2 regions of the Ventrimonas faecis genome follow, and region 2 is predicted to be linked to the other one. Evidence: a T-box and tRNA genes for the amino acid it is inferred to sense, from the RefSeq annotation. Region 2 holds a T-box; the other holds one or more tRNA genes.
The links. The T-box of region 2 lies ahead of proS (proline--tRNA ligase). A T-box ahead of a tRNA ligase gene usually reads a tRNA of that ligase, here a tRNA-Pro.
Positions count from the first base shown of each region.

Region 1 (7,920 bases), on a different contig from region 2:
TTGCTACGTCATAAGGCATAGCATATCTCTGGGATAAATAGCGCATGGCCGCACCCATCTCGCCGTCGGGACCACCATACTGACTCATGATAAACTGCGCCATCTTCGGATTCGGCTGTGAAATCTTTACCGGATACTGCAATCGTTTTTCATACCTCCACATCAGCGCATTCCTCCTTCCCAGGGCCATGGGCCGTTGATCCAGTTCCAGTTATTGGAATCGGCATCAGCAACCTGGAGTGGTCCATCTACTTCTTCATACGCTTTCATGGCCTGGCGGTTCATGCGCCGGGCATTCTGAAAATACTGCATGGCTATCGGGCAGTTTGGATGAGTGTCGAGATACAAGGTTGCCTCATCCAGGGCAAATCCGGTTTCATATACAGCCTGCAGGAGTTTGTCATCGCATCCACACATCATCGGCACCTCCCTATCACGAACGGCAGATCCAGTTCCGGGAAAATGGTTCCCCGGGTAAGTCCGCGGCTCATATCATACACCTGGTTCCAGCGCTGCATGGGGACATAAGCCATGGCAATGGACATGTCACTTAAGCAGTCTCTTTGTGTATTTTCTCGATCCGGCTGCAGGGGACGCTGGGCCGCCCATCCGCAGGAACTGGCTGTCGGACGATTGTCTGAGCATCCACCTGAATTGCCTGACATACGCTGGTTCACAGACCCGCAGGAGTTCCCTGTATTGGTATGCGGCGGTTCGGGCAGATGTGGTCTCTGCATACAGCCGCACCGGTTATTGGAATAATCCATGATCATAAATCCTTTCCAGAGTTTCTAGTATCATCTTATGTGAAAGCAGAAACAGCGGTGCATTGGAATCTATCATATGACAGAAAGCAGGGTTGTCACCCTTGTCTGCATTTGCTCATAAGATACAGTACAAACAGCAAAAAAGGAGATTTCGATATGTGTAGCTGGAATGGTTGTGGTAACAATTGTGGCGGCTGCGGCAATAACTGCAGCGGTTGTGGATGGAATAACTGGGGATGGGGCGGTTCCTGCGGATGGAACCGGAATAACCGGGAAGCATTCCGTAACGGATTCCGTGAAGGATATGATGCCGGCTTCCGCGATGGATTCCGGGAAGGACGGGACGATGACCGCAGACCGGGTGGACCTGGAGGTCCGGGGCGGCCGGGAGATGGCTGCAATTCCGGGTGCGGATGCAGCTGAGTTATGGGAAATTTCGATGCCACTGATGTGCGTCGTAAATAGTTGACAGATCTGTCATTCCATACTATACTAATAACACAATCGAGATTTGGGCGTGTTACTGGTAAAGCAGGCATTAACCGAAAGGGCATCGAAGAGATGTCCTTTTGGTTGATGCCTTTTTCATTTTCCAAATAAAACTACACTTCCGAGAAGCGACTGAAACGGACTGTTTTGGGTATGCTGATAGGAGCGGGTTTCTTTTCTGCACAGGTGAAATACGTAAAATGGAAAGACGTTTGTGCGTTTGCAGGAAGAATTTTCGGGAGATGTGAAAACTGTCAGAAAGACACACCCGAATACTCAGAAAAAAAGGAGAAAGAACATGAAAGACAAGATTTTTGGGGTGCTTCAGCGAGTAGGACGCAGCTTCATGCTTCCGATTGCGGTGCTTCCGGTTGCTGGCCTCCTGCTGGGGATTGGAAGTTCCTTCACCAATGAGACTACCATTGCAACCTATGGCTTACAGGGGATTCTTGGTAATGGAACCGTCCTGCATGCACTGCTTATGATCATGAGCAAGGCCGGAAACGTCATTTTTGATAATCTGCCGATCATCTTTGCGGTGGGTGTTGCCATTGGCATGGCGAAGGCGGAAAAAGAGGTTGCGGCACTTTCGGCTATGATTTCTTTTTTTGTGATGCATGCATCAATCAACGCAGTGCTTTTATTGGCAGGAAAAGTCTTAGCGGACGGAACAATTGCGCCGGATGTACTTGAGGGAACCATTGCCAGCGTCTGCGGTATTCAGACCTTGCAGATGGGTGTATTTGGCGGTATTCTTGTGGGACTTGGTGTGGCAGCACTCCACAACCGGTTTTATAAGATTGAACTGCCAAACGCGCTGTCATTTTTTGGCGGCTCCCGTTTTGTACCGATTATTTCTACCGTTACTTACGTTGGTATCGGTATTCTGATGTACTTTATCTGGCCGGCTGTCCAGAATGGCATTTTCGCGCTGGGGGGTCTGGTTACAGGAACCGGTTATTTCGGAACCCTGATTTTTGGTATCATTAAGCGTGCGCTGATCCCGTTCGGTCTGCATCATGTGTTTTATATGCCTTTCTGGCAGACTGCGGTAGGCGGCACCATGATGGTGGATGGAAATCTGATTCAGGGCGGCCAGAACATTTTCTTTGCGCAGCTGGCTTCGTCAGATGTGACGCATTTCAGCGCGGATGCTACCCGGTATTTTTCCGGTGAGTTTATTTTTATGATTTTTGGACTTCCTGGTGCGGCGCTGGCCATGTACCGGTGCGCAAAACCGGAAAAGAAAAAGGCAGCAGGAGGTCTGCTTTTAAGTGCGGCGCTGGCCTGCATGTTTACCGGTATCACAGAACCAATTGAGTTCTCTTTCCTGTTTGTAGCACCAATGCTGTTTGCGGTTCAGGTGATTCTGGCCGGAAGTGCCTATATGGTTGCGCATATTTTGAACATTGCAGTGGGCCTTACATTTTCCGGTGGTCTTCTGGATCTGGTGATTTTCGGTGTGCTTCAGGGCAATGCGAAAACCAGCTGGCTTCGCATCATTCCGGCAGGAATTGTGTATTTCCTTCTGTATTACTTTTTGTTTAGTTTTCTGATTAAAAAATTTGATTTGAAAACACCGGGACGTGAGGACGATGACGAGGAGACGAAGCTCTACACGAAGGCTGATGTGAATGCCCGCAGGACTGAAGCGAAAGAGGGAGAAAGCTGCAGCCAGGCAGAAAACAGGAAAGACAGCCGGAGTGCAGCCATTGTAATGGGTATGGGAGGAAGAAACAATATCACTTCCGTGGACTGCTGCGCGACACGGCTCCGCTGCTCTATCACAGACTCGTCGCTGGTTGATGAAAAGCTGTTGAAGTCGACCGGCGCGGTAGGCGTTATCGTAAAAGGGCAGGGAATCCAGATTATTTACGGACCGCAGGTGACTGTGATCAAATCCGAGCTGGAAGCTTATCTGGCAGAGGAACATGAGGAGGATACCGCAGAAGCTACAGATGGTGTAGAGAATATGGGCACCAAAGTGACTGCGGAAACCGAAGCATCTGTGAATCTGGCAGAGAGCAAGAACATCGCAGAAAACGTCCATAAACTTTACTCTCCGTTCCAGGGCGTATTAAAGCCGATTACGGAGGCACCGGATGAGGCTTTTGCCAGCAAAGCGATGGGCGATGGCTACCTGGTTATGCCGGAAGATGGAATCGTTGCGGCACCGGAAGATGGTGAAGTCATGTTTGTATTTCCGAGCAAACATGCGATTGGCCTGAAAGCAGCGGATGGTATGGAATATCTGCTCCATATCGGTGTAGACACTGTGAAACTGAATGGGGAGGGTTTTACCGTATTTGTAAGCGATGGACAGAAAATCAAAAAGGGAGATAAGCTCATGGAATTTGACCCGGCCTATATCCGGGAACACGCAGTGAGCGATGCCTGCATCGTTATTTTTACAGGACTGACGGAAGGAGAAAGCTTAAGCTTAGAGGGAGAAAAGCAGGTAAAACGGCTGGATCCGATCGGACAGATCTGCAAGTAAGATAAAAACTTAGGGAGTATTTATCATACGAAACAAAAAGTACTTCCTGCATCCTAAGGTTGTCGTGTATAATAACAGGACAGGCATAAGATGCAGGAGGTATTTTTTATGTATCGGGTAATCAAAGTATTGAACAATAACGGGATTCTGGTGCTGGATGATGCCAACGGTCAGGAGCAGATTCTTCTGGGAAACGGGGTCGGCTTCGGACATCGTATGGGAGAGCGGATGGCAGAACTTCCTAAGGGACGCCGTTATGAGCTTGTGAGCGAAAAAACATCTGCATTGACCTGCGTAAATGGCATAGATCCGATTTATATTGAAGCAGCCGGAAAAATCATAGAGATGGCAGAAGCGGCGATGGGACCACTGCAGCATGATATTCTGATCCCAATGGCAGATCACATTGCTATGGCAGCAGCACGGGCCAGAGAGAAGAAAGAAATTCCCAATCCGTTTCAGCATGATATTGCAGCCTTATTTGGAGATGAGTACGAAGCAGCCAGAAAAGGATGCGAAATCTTAAAAAAGATGACGGGAACCGTCCTTGGGGAGGATGAAGCAGGCTTCATTGCCCTGCATATCCACGCCGGACTGGCGCAGGAGAATGTGGCGGATTCCCTGGAAACAGCCCGTCTGGTAGGTGTCTGCATGACCATGATTGAGGAAGGAACCGGAAAGAAGCTTCCTTATGGCTCTCTCGGTTACAACCGGCTGATGAGTCATGTCCGCTATATGCTGGCCCGGGCCAGAAAGGGAGAATGCACGGATCTTGATCTGGAAGCATACGCAAAAGAGCAGTTCCCATTCGAATACGCGCTGGCTGAGCAGATTTTGAAAAAACTGGAACAGGAGCTGAGGCTGGTTCTTGCGAAAGAAGAAACCGGATTTCTTGCGATTCATATCAGGCGGGTAACTGGGGGAGAATCTGAAACATAAATGCAAAAACACAAAAACGTAAAAAATTTCGGAAAACACTTTTCAAGTCCATATATTTTTGCTATACTATTATAGTTCGATCGGGGTATGGCGTAGCTTGGTAGCGCGCTCGGCTGGGGGCCGAGAGGTCGCAGGTTCAAATCCTGTTGCCCCGATTAACTGATAGAATTCAAGCACGGAAAACCACGCAGGAACGGTGGCCCGTGCTTTTTTTATACTTTACAGTCCCCCCGTACTTTGTTATCATGGATACTAGAATTACCGGCGGCTGGCGGATTGCTCGCAGCCGCGATTACAGAAGGAAAACGGAGAGTTATTTATGAAGGGAATCGTCAGCTTTGACATGGACATGACACTGCTGAACCATGCAGATTATAAGATCCCGGACAGCGCCATCAAAGCGCTGGATCTGCTTCGCAAAAATTACTATATCGTGATCGCTACTGGCCGCGATATGGATGCCAAGTTCAGCGAGGGCCTGGCAGATGAGGTGAAGCCGGATGCCATCATTCATTTAAATGGCAACAAGATTACCATCGGCCCGGAGCTGATCTATGAACATTGTATGAAGCGGGAACTGGTAGAAGAACTGTTGCATTTCGCGGAAGGAAAGGATTACGCCATCGGGATGACCGTGGGAGATATCGATTATTTCGTCAATCCGTGGTGCGTGACCCGCCACGACATGGTGCGCTGGCAGATGTCGGACCGGAAATTTCGCGACCCGTGGAAGCTTCTGGACATGCCGGTGCGCACGCTGGCCTACATTGGCCGGGAGCCTGGAGCGAAAGAAGTGGAGGCGGCATTCCCTATGCTGAAGCTTCCGCTGTTTTCCAGCCGGGAAGGGGCCGATATCATAGAAAAGGACGCCTCCAAAGCAGAAGGCCTCAAACGCCTCTGCAAAGCCTGGAATATCCCGCTGAAGAACACGATCGCCTTTGGCGACAGTATGAATGATTATGAGATCGTGACTACCGCAGGCATCGGCGTGGCTATGGGCAATGGGCATCCGCAGCTGAAGGAGGCAGCGGATTACGTTACCGCGCCCATTGGCGAGGACGGAGTTTATAAGGCTTGCGAAGAGCTGCATCTGTTTTAGGCAGGTGCGGCTGCAAATTGCTGCGCAGGTACAATGACAGAAAAAAATCGTGACAGAACGAAAGGAATACAAATTTATGGCAACATATTATGATCTGGTGATTATCGGAGCAGGGCCGGGCGGCTACACGGCGGCCATCAAAGGCGCATCCTTCGGCATGAAGGTGGCCGTGGTGGATGAGAACAAGCTGGGCGGCATCTGCATCAACCGGGGCTGCATTCCCACCAAGGCGCTGCTGCACGCGTCCAACATTTTTTCCATGATGCAGCACGGGGATGAATTCGGTGTCTCTACCGATTTTATCTCCTTCGATTTCGCAAAAATGCAGGATTACAAGAAGCGTTCTGTGCGCCGTTACCGGGGCGAGATCCAGAAGCTGTTTGATAAAAATAACATTACTTTTATCAAAGGAAAGGCGACTATCCGCCGGGAAAAGACCATCGAAGTGGTGGGAGAGAACGGCAAGGAATATCTCCGGGCAAAGAATATCATTATCGCTACCGGTGCGAAGCCGATCATGCCGAACATTCCCGGCATCAATCTGCCGGGCGTTATCAACAGTGACCGTCTGCTGGCAGTGCCCACCTGGAATTATGACCGCATTGTGATTATGGGCGGCGGTGTCATCGGTGTAGAGTTTGCTACCATTTTTCAGGCACTCTGCTCTAAGGTGACCATTGTAGAGAAAGGACCGCATCTGTTAGGTCCGATGGATGAGGAGGTCTCCGAAGCATTAAAGGAACAGCTCGTCAAGAAGGGCATTACTGTTTACTGCAATGCTATGGTAGAGGAAATCCAGCGGGAGGAAGGTCTGGTATGTACCGTGCGCCATCTGCTGACCGATGAGACGACCCAGATCAAGACCAATCAGGTCGTGGTAGCCGTGGGACGAACGCCTTACACGGAAGGTCTTCTTGGAGAGGATATGAGCCTGCAGATGGAGCATGGAAGACCGGTGGTAAATGCGGACTTTGAGACTAGCGAACCGGGAATCTATGCGATTGGAGATGTTTCTGCAAAAACACAACTGGCCCATGTGGCTATGGCGCAGGCAACCTACGTCATTGAAAATCTGGCGGGAAAGCCGCATACCATCCGTCTGGAGGCAGTGCCAAACGGCATGTTTGTCTCTCTGCCGATCGTGCCGAGCTGCATCTATACCGAGCCGGAGATTGCTACGGTTGGCCTCACGGAGGCGAAGGCCGGAGAACTTGGCATGAAAGTGCGCTGCGGCGTTTACGATATGGGAGAGAACGGCAAATCCATCATTGCCAGGGAGGAGCACGGCTTTATCCGCCTGATCTTTGAGGCATATTCCAATACCATTGTGGGGGCGCAAATGATGTGCCCACGCGCCACGGACATGATCGGAGAAATGGCTACGGCCATTGCAAACGGACTGACTGCCGAGCAGCTTTCCCTGGCGATGCGTGCTCATCCAACCTACAGTGAAGGCATTGCGGCAGCTATTGAGGATGCCATGCGTCAGAATGAAAAGTGAGGATAATAACATGAACGAAATTACAGAGAGAATTGCGCGTCTCCGCAGACTGATGGAGACTTATCATATGGATGCCTATCTGGTGCCGACAGCAGATTTCCATGAGTCGGAGTATGTGGGGGAGCATTTTGCATGCAGAAAGTACATCACCGGATTTACCGGTTCTGCGGGTATTTCCTTGATCATGAAGGACTGGGCCGGTCTGTGGACCGATGGCCGCTATTTCGTGCAGGCGGCAGCAGAGCTGAAGGACAGCGGCGTAGAACTTATGAAAATGGGCCAGCCGGGAGTTCCAACCGTGGAGCAGTACCTGGCAGACCACATGCCGGAGCAGGGTGTGCTTGGCTTTGATGGCCGTGTCATCAACAGCAAGACCGGAGAAAGCTTACAGGAGCGTCTTTCCCGGAAGCAGGCATCCATCTGTTCCGAGCATGACCTGATCGGCGAAATCTGGGAAAACCGCCCGGAGCTTTCCGCAGAGCCGGTATGGATCCTGGAAGAAAAATACGCAGGACAGGCCGCTGCTGAGAAGATTAAAAACCTGCGCGAAGCCATGAAGAAGGCTTACGCGGATGTGCATATCATCACCACGCTGGACGATATTGTCTGGCTGTTCAATATCCGTGGC
Region 1 is NZ_JBBMFJ010000031.1:11,312-19,231, forward strand. It holds gene WMO41_RS13165 (manganese catalase family protein) at 1-163, opposite strand, end outside; gene WMO41_RS13170 (spore coat protein CotJB) at 163-420, opposite strand; gene WMO41_RS13175 (spore coat associated protein CotJA) at 417-767, opposite strand; gene WMO41_RS13180 (hypothetical protein) at 985-1,236, shown strand; gene WMO41_RS13185 (PTS sugar transporter subunit IIABC) at 1,555-3,753, shown strand; gene WMO41_RS13190 (PRD domain-containing protein) at 3,862-4,692, shown strand; tRNA gene WMO41_RS13195 (tRNA-Pro) at 4,774-4,847, shown strand; gene WMO41_RS13200 (Cof-type HAD-IIB family hydrolase) at 5,012-5,791, shown strand; gene lpdA (dihydrolipoyl dehydrogenase) at 5,868-7,292, shown strand; gene WMO41_RS13210 (aminopeptidase P family protein) at 7,303-7,920, shown strand, end outside.
Region 1: it has a tRNA-Pro gene. The T-box ahead of proS (proline--tRNA ligase) is inferred to sense a tRNA for this amino acid. The anticodon was not compared.

Region 2 (7,920 bases):
CAGCGGATGCTTTGTCATGGATACCATCCAGTCCACGAAGGAAGCGCTCAACCTGGCCAAGGCCCTGGAGAATGTTGCAAAGCTGCGGGCCGAGCTGGAAGATATGCAGGTGCAGCTTGCACTCTTAAAAGCTGAGACCGCGCAGAATATTGAAACCGCTAAGGCAGAGCTGCGTGAAACCGTGGCTGAGAGTGTCGAAGCACACAAAGAAATGGTGGCTGCCCGCAAAGAAGCACTGGAAGATGCCGTTGCCGCCGGAAAAGAAAAACTGGCCGAGACGGCTGCGATTCAAAAGGATCGTCTCGCGGAAACCGCTGCGGCTCACAGGGAAATGCTGGCTACTGCGGCTGAGATTCACAAAGAAGCAATTGAGGCACGGAAGGAGGAACTGGTCGAGGCTGTGGAAGCCCACAGAGAAACTGTGGCTGCCCGCAGGGAGGAACTGGCCGAAACTGCCGCTGCACACAAAGCTGCCCTGGCTGCACGCATCAGCACACTGAACGCAAAGATGAACGAAACCACCCGTCTCTTAAACAGCAAAAAAACCGCGATTCGCCCATCCATCCTGCGCCGCAACCCAACCGCAGTGTCCAGACGCTTTGCCGATGCCTGGAAAGAGCTTTACAATGAATGGGAGAAACAGAAGCATGCGTAACAGGACAAGGTACCGGCTGCCCGGCCTGCATGTCATATCGGAGGCATTTTTATGGATTTAAAACAAATTGAATACATCGTAAAAATTGATGATGAGCACAGCATTACCCGCGCGGCGGAGAAGCTGTTCGTGACCCAGTCTGCCTTAAACCAGCAGCTTTTGCGGCTGGAAAAGGAGCTGGGTGCGCCACTCTTCCACCGCAGCAAGGTAGATATGCGCCCCACCGAAATTGGTCAGGTCTATTTAGACAACGCAAGGGAGATCCTGCGGATCAAGCAGCGTACCTACAATCTGATCAACGACATGACCGATGCAAAAAAAGGCCGCCTCTCCATCGGCTTTACGCCTGGGCGCGGCAGTGAAATGTTTACCCATGTCTACCCGGCCTTTCACCAGTCCTACCCGAATGTTGTCGTGGAACCCCATGAACTGAGCGTACACCGCCAGCAGCAGATGATATCCCAGGGTAATCTGGATATTGGTTTTCAGACACTTTCCGAACGCCAGAGAACCGACAGTGAGTACATAAAGCTTGGTGAGGAGGAGATTTTTCTCCTGGTGCCCAGCATTCATCCGGCTGTGGAACAGCTGACGGCCGCACAAACAGTTGCACCAGGTCCACATCACGCCACCAATCAGCAGTCAGCCGTGCCATATCCCATTGCCAACCTGGCCCTGTTTCAGTACGAGCCGTTTGTCCTGATGTACAAGGAATCCACGATCCGGGCCATCACCGATGAGATTTTCCGCAAGTCCGGCTTCACCCCAAACGTGCTGTTTGAAACTGCCAGCAACAACACGGTATTATCCATGATTGAGGCAAACCTCTGCTGCGGCGTGGTTCCAGAATACTATGTGCGCAGACTGCCAGAAGGGATCAGCTGTTTCGCGTTTGCTTCCCATCCGTCCTGGGATATTGTGGCCAACTACCGCAAGAACGGATACTTAAGTGAAGCAGCAAAATACTTCATCGAACTGGTCCGTGAATTCTGGACATAATAAAATATTTCAACAAAAATGGTTCTGGAAAACCACCACATCCGGCGTCTTCCAGAACCATTTTTCTATTGCAATATCAAATTTTTAGTATGCTCTGCCCCAGTAAACCATCTTCTTAGCCGGTTTTCCACAGCATACGCACTTGTCGGACAGGTGCTCCTGTGCGAACGGCATGCAGCGGGAGGTTGCAGCGGTGTCTTCTTTGATCTTGTCCTCGCAGGCCTGATCGCCGCACCACATAGCTTTTACAAAACCAGGTTTCTCATTGATGGTCTTTACAAACTCATCGTAAGTGGTTGCAACGTAGGTGTGGGAATCGCGGTGTGCTCTTGCGCGCTCCAGCATATCATTCTGGATGGTGTCTAAGAGCTCGCCTGCCTTTGCCTCAATCTCGTCTAAGGAAACCGTGATCTTCTCGTGGGTATCACGGCGAACCAGAACAGCCTCGTTGTTTTCGATATCTCTCGGTCCGATCTCCACACGTACCGGAATTCCACGCATCTCAGACTCACTGAACTTCCAGCCCGGGCTCTTGTCGGAATCGTCTACCTTTACCCTGAAGTTGGAAAGAACATCTCTTAATTCAAATGCTTTGTCCAGAACGCCCTCCTTCTGCTGCTGGATCGGAACGATCACAACCTGAGTCGGAGCAATTCTCGGCGGCAGTACCAGGCCGTTGTTGTCACCGTGTACCATGATGATAGCGCCGATCATACGGGTTGTCATGCCCCAGGAAGTCTGGTGCACATACTGCAGGGTGTTGTCTTTTGCTGCGTACTGAATGCCGAATGCCTTTGCGAATCCGTCACCGAAGTTATGGCTGGTACCGGACTGTAGGGCTTTTCCGTCGTGCATCAGGGACTCAATGGTGTAGGTAGCCTCTGCACCTGCAAATTTCTCTTTATCGGTCTTCTGGCCGCGGATCACCGGAATAGCCAGAACCTGCTCACAGAAATCTGCGTACAGATTCAGCATCTGGATGGTTCTTGCCTCAGCCTCCTCTGCGGTTGCGTGAGCGGTGTGTCCCTCCTGCCATAAGAACTCTCTGGAACGCAGGAACGGACGGGTGGTCTTCTCCCATCTTACTACGGAACACCACTGGTTATATACCTTCGGCAGATCACGGTAAGAGTGAATATCCTTTGCATAGAAGTCACAGAACAAAGTCTCAGAAGTCGGACGTACGCACAGGCGCTCCTGCAGCGGCTCCAGACCACCGTGGGTTACCCATGCAACCTCCGGCGCAAAACCTTCTACGTGATCTTTCTCTTTCTCCAGCAGACTCTCCGGAATGAAGATCGGCATGTATACATTCTGTACGCCGGTCTCTTTGAAGCGGCGGTCCAGTTCATGCTGAATGTTCTCCCAGATTGCGTAACCAGCCGGTTTGATGACCATGCAGCCCTTTACGCTCGCGTAGTCACACAGCTCTGCTTTTTTTACCACATCCGTATACCACTGGGCGAAATCCTCGTCCATGGATGTGATGGCTTCTACCATTTTCTTATCCTTTGCCATGTTTAATCTCCTTTATTTATAAAAAAAGTCACCCGGTCCTCTGCCATCTCTGACAAGGGACCGAATGACCAGATAAATTCGGCGGTACCACCCTGATTAGCGCTGCAATACGTGCAGAATCACTCACTCTATGCTCCGTTAACGCCGGAAACTACGCTGCAGTTCGCTGCAGGACTCCAAGGCCGGTTCAGCTTCCAGTGACATAAAGGCCTTGCACCTGATGGCCCTCTCTCTGTAATGTAATGTCCGCTTACTAATCCTCTTCACTGTCGTTTTCTAATGCTTGATTTTAAGCCATTTTGCCCGCTTTGTCAAGGGAAGGCGCACTGTCCTCTCCTTTTATTATTATTCAAATAATTTATCTGCTTATTTTTGTGGAAAACAGAAAATTTCTGTCAAAATTTCATTCATTTTTTAACTTGACATTTTATTTTTGTCTGCCTATAATGCAAACCATAAACTTAAGACCCAAACCGATCACAGCGAATGTGCCGCCGCGCATTCCGGATCAATAAAACAGGCAAAGGCGCTTGGAGATCTGATTCTCTGAGCGCCTTTTCGCATCTTATTCAGAAAGGCCAGGAGTGCCGGTTGTTCCAGCAGTTCTGGAAGGTGAATGACATGGCTGACATGGTAAAAGTCGAACATCTGAAAAAAAATTTCGGGGACCTTGAGGTCCTGAAAGATATCAATCTGACGGTAAAGGAAGGCGAAAAGCTGGTCATCATCGGCCCGTCCGGTTCCGGTAAATCCACCTTTATCCGGTGCATCAACCATCTGGAGGATCCGACCTCGGGTACCATCTCCATCGCCGGAACCCCTGTTACCAAAAAGAACTACCTGGACATGGCCAAGAAATATTCTTCCATGGTCTTCCAGCAGTTTAACCTTTATCCGCACCTGACGGTACTGGAAAACCTGACACTCGCTCCCATCAAGCTGCAGCACGTTCCAAAGGAAGAAGCCAAAGCCACTGCGTTAAAATGTCTGGACCGGGTTGGATTAAAGGCCAAGGCCGGCAATTATCCGGTACAGCTCTCCGGCGGGCAGCAGCAGCGTGTAGCCATTGCCAGAGCACTCTGCACGAATCAGCCGTTGATTCTTTTTGATGAACCTACCTCAGCACTGGATCCGGAAATGGTCCAGGAGGTTTTAAATGTTATGGTCGAGCTGGCCAAGGAAAATATCACCATGATCTGTGTCACTCATGAAATGGGATTTGCCAGACAGGTCGCTGACCGGGTGATCTTCATGGACGGTGGATATATTGTTGAGGAAGGGACACCGGAGCATTTCTTCACCGCCCCGGAGCATGAGCGCACCAAAGCGTTCTTAAGCAAGATTTTACATTAATTTTTCTATGAGGAGGAAACAATTATGAAAAAGAGCATGAAAAAAGTAACTGCCATGACCATGGCCGCTATGATGGCCGCACTGTTAGGCGGATGTGGTTCCTCATCCTCTGAGACCACCGCTGCTGCCACTACCGCAAAAGCAGAGGAAACCACTGCCGCAGCTTCCGAAGCTGGTTCCACAGAGGCTGCTGCTTCTGGCGATGTCAGCGCAGACGTACAGAAAATTGTTGACCGCGGCGTTTTAAAAGTAGGATGCAAATCCGATGTTCCGAACTTCTCCCTGCAGAACACCGCAACCGGTGAATACGAAGGCTTTGAAGATGATCTGGCGTACAACATTGCCGGTGAAATCTTCGGATGCACTCCGGAGGAAGCCAAAGACAAGAAACTGGTTGAGTTCCAGGGCGTTACCGCCAAGACCAGAGGACCGCTTCTGGAGAACGGCGAGATTGACCTGGTTATCGCAACCTTTACCATTACCGATGAGAGAAAAGAAACCTACAACTTCTCCACTCCGTACTACACCGACGCCGTTGGCCTTCTGGTAAACAACGATTCCGGCATCGAGTCCATTGAAGATCTGGACGGCAAGATCATCGGCGTAGCCCAGTCCTCCACCACCAAGGATGGCTTCAAAGCCTATGTGGAGGAAAAAGCCCTCAACGTAAATCCGGAGTTCCAGGAATTTGACGGTTACCCGGCACTGGCTCAGGCCCTGGCTACCAAGCAGATTGACTGCTTCTCTGTAGACCGCGCGATCCTTTCCGGTTATGTAAATGATTCCAACCATATTCTGGATGACCGCTTCAGTGAGCAGGAATACGGTGTTGCATCCGCAAAAGAGAACACCGGTCTTGCTGAACTGGTAGACAAGAAAGTAACTTCCATGCTTTCCGACGGTTCCATGAAAGCACTGCAGGATCAGTGGAACTTACAGTAAAATAATCCGGAAAATGATATCGAGAACGCGTCACTGGCGCGTTCTCTGATTTTATCAAACTATGAAACAGTAAAGGATGATGGGTATTATGATCAAAGGTCTTTTAGAAGGAAAACGATGGGCCGCCCTTTTGAAGGCGCTCCCTGAATATTATGTGCCGGGATTTATCATGACTCTGAAGATTTCCATCGTCGGCCTTCTGGTCGCCTTGGTCCTGGGAATTGTGTTCGGTACATTTTCTACAATGAAATTCAAACCCGCAAAAATTCTTGCCCGCATTTACGTGGAATTTTTGCAGAACACACCACTGGCACTGCAGATCCTGTTTTACTACTCGGTGCTTCCACTCCTCTTTTCCAATTCCGGCTTCCGTATCCCCAAGTTTGTTCTTGGCGTTATCGGAGTCGGCGTATACCACGGAGCTTACATAGCAGAGGTGATCCGTACCGGTATCGAGGCTGTACCAAAAGGGCAGTCCGAGGCCGCAGCTTCCCAGGGTTTTTCGTATCTGGAGACCATGTACTATATCATTCTTCCCCAGACGATCCGCATCATCATGCCGCCTCTGGCAAATCAGGCACTGAATCTGGTGAAGAACACTTCTATCCTGGCCATGGTAGCCGGAATGGACCTGATGTACTACACCGATTCCTGGGGTGCTGACCGCGGATACTTTGCCCAGGCCTATTTCACCAGCGCGCTGCTGTATTTTATCATCTGCTTCCCGCTGGCCCGCCTTGGACGTTATCTGGAGATTCGCTCTATGCGTCTTCCGGCACCGAAAAAAATCGTGATTGAGGAGGAAGGCTTATGTTAGCATTGTTTGATCAGATTTTTACCTTTGCCAATGTCACCTTCATGCTAAAGGGCCTGGCCATGTCCGTAGCCATCGCAGTGCTGGCCACCATCATCAGCATGTTCTTCGGCACGATCCTGGCCCTGATCCGCACCTACGCGAACGGACCATTCCAGTGGGCTTCCGCCCTGGTTGCTGTATACACGGAGTTTTTCCGCTGCACGCCGAATCTGCTGTGGATCCTCTGGATCTATTTCACCATCAAGGGAAATAAAATTGCGGTTTCCGTGTTTGCTATCTCCCTGTTTACCTCCGCTGTTATGGCCGAGATCTTCCGCGGCGGCTTAAACTCCATCCCGAAGGGACAGTTTGAGGCAGCCCAGTCCCAGGGCTTTTCCTTCCTGCAGACACTGTGGTATATCATCCTTCCGCAGACCTACAAGAAAGTCATCCCGGCACTGCTCAGCCAGGTCATTACCATCATCAAGGATACTTCCTTCTTAAAGATGGTGGATGTAGCCGAGTTCATGCGCAACTGCGCCATTGTCATGGGCAGCATCTATGATGTCCGCGGCATGATTATGCTGCTGGCCTTCGAAGGCATCTGTTACTTTGTAATCTGCTTTGCGCTCAGCTGCGTCGTCAGAGGATACCAGAAAACCATTGTGACCGCTTAAGGAGGGAAGATTCATGGATAAATACACCATCACCATTACCAGGGAGTTCGGAAGTCTGGGCCGCCCCATTGCCCACGCCCTCTCCCAGAAGCTTGGGGTTGAATATTATGACCGGGATATCGTGGATGAGGTTGCGAAGCAGTTAAACCTGCCGGTGTCCCAGATCAGCGACGCGGAGGAAACCTCCCACAACCATTTCTTCGCCCACATGTTCCCGCTTGGTACAGACAAACAGTACATTCAGGATATGATTTTTGATGTGCAGAAGGATATCATCCTGGATCTGACACGAAAATCCAGCTGCATCATTGTAGGGCGCTGCTCCGATTTTCTGCTGCAGAATGAACCGAATGTGCTGAACATCTTCATTTACGCTCCTTACAAGGCACGCCTGGAAAACTGCGTGCACACGCTGGAAATGTCTGAGGAAGATGCCAAGCGCACCATCATGAAGGTCGATAAGGCCCGAAGCGCCTACCACAAACGCTATGCCGGATACTTCCCGGCTGACCCGATGCACAAGCACCTGATGATTGATTCATCTTTGCTTGGCGTAGAAGGGACCGCGGATCTGATTGCGGAGGTAGTACGACGGAAATTCCGGTAAATAACAAAATTGGAAAGCAACGAAAATGCCGGGCGGCGTCAAATGGCGCCTTCCGGCATTTTCTGTACACAAATTAAATTTTTATATGGCTTCGTACCCCATCCGCAGCGTAATAGCCGCGTCTTCCGTCACTTCATCGGTGTCAAACCAGGTGTAGTTGCGGACGATTTCGGACAGGTTGCCGCCTTCCGCGTCGTAGACCTGCTGTGGAATGCTCTCGATGAGTTTTCCCAGGTTGTCTCCTGCTTTCACCTGTGGCATGGGCTGGCCTGCTTTTTTGTAGAGCATGCCAATGGCACAGGTAGCTTCACAGGTATTGATCAGCCTGGACGGCGGCGTGAACAGGGTTGATTTCAGTTTTACGGACTGAACT
Region 2 is NZ_JBBMFJ010000009.1:49,628-57,547, forward strand. It holds gene WMO41_RS06145 (putative ABC transporter permease) at 1-655, shown strand, start outside; gene WMO41_RS06150 (LysR family transcriptional regulator) at 707-1,654, shown strand; gene proS (proline--tRNA ligase) at 1,739-3,172, opposite strand; T-box leader at 3,225-3,448, opposite strand; gene WMO41_RS06160 (amino acid ABC transporter ATP-binding protein) at 3,794-4,525, shown strand; gene WMO41_RS06165 (transporter substrate-binding domain-containing protein) at 4,550-5,467, shown strand; gene WMO41_RS06170 (ABC transporter permease subunit) at 5,556-6,284, shown strand; gene WMO41_RS06175 (amino acid ABC transporter permease) at 6,278-6,940, shown strand; gene WMO41_RS06180 (cytidylate kinase family protein) at 6,954-7,547, shown strand; gene WMO41_RS06185 (DUF3837 family protein) at 7,629-7,920, opposite strand, start outside.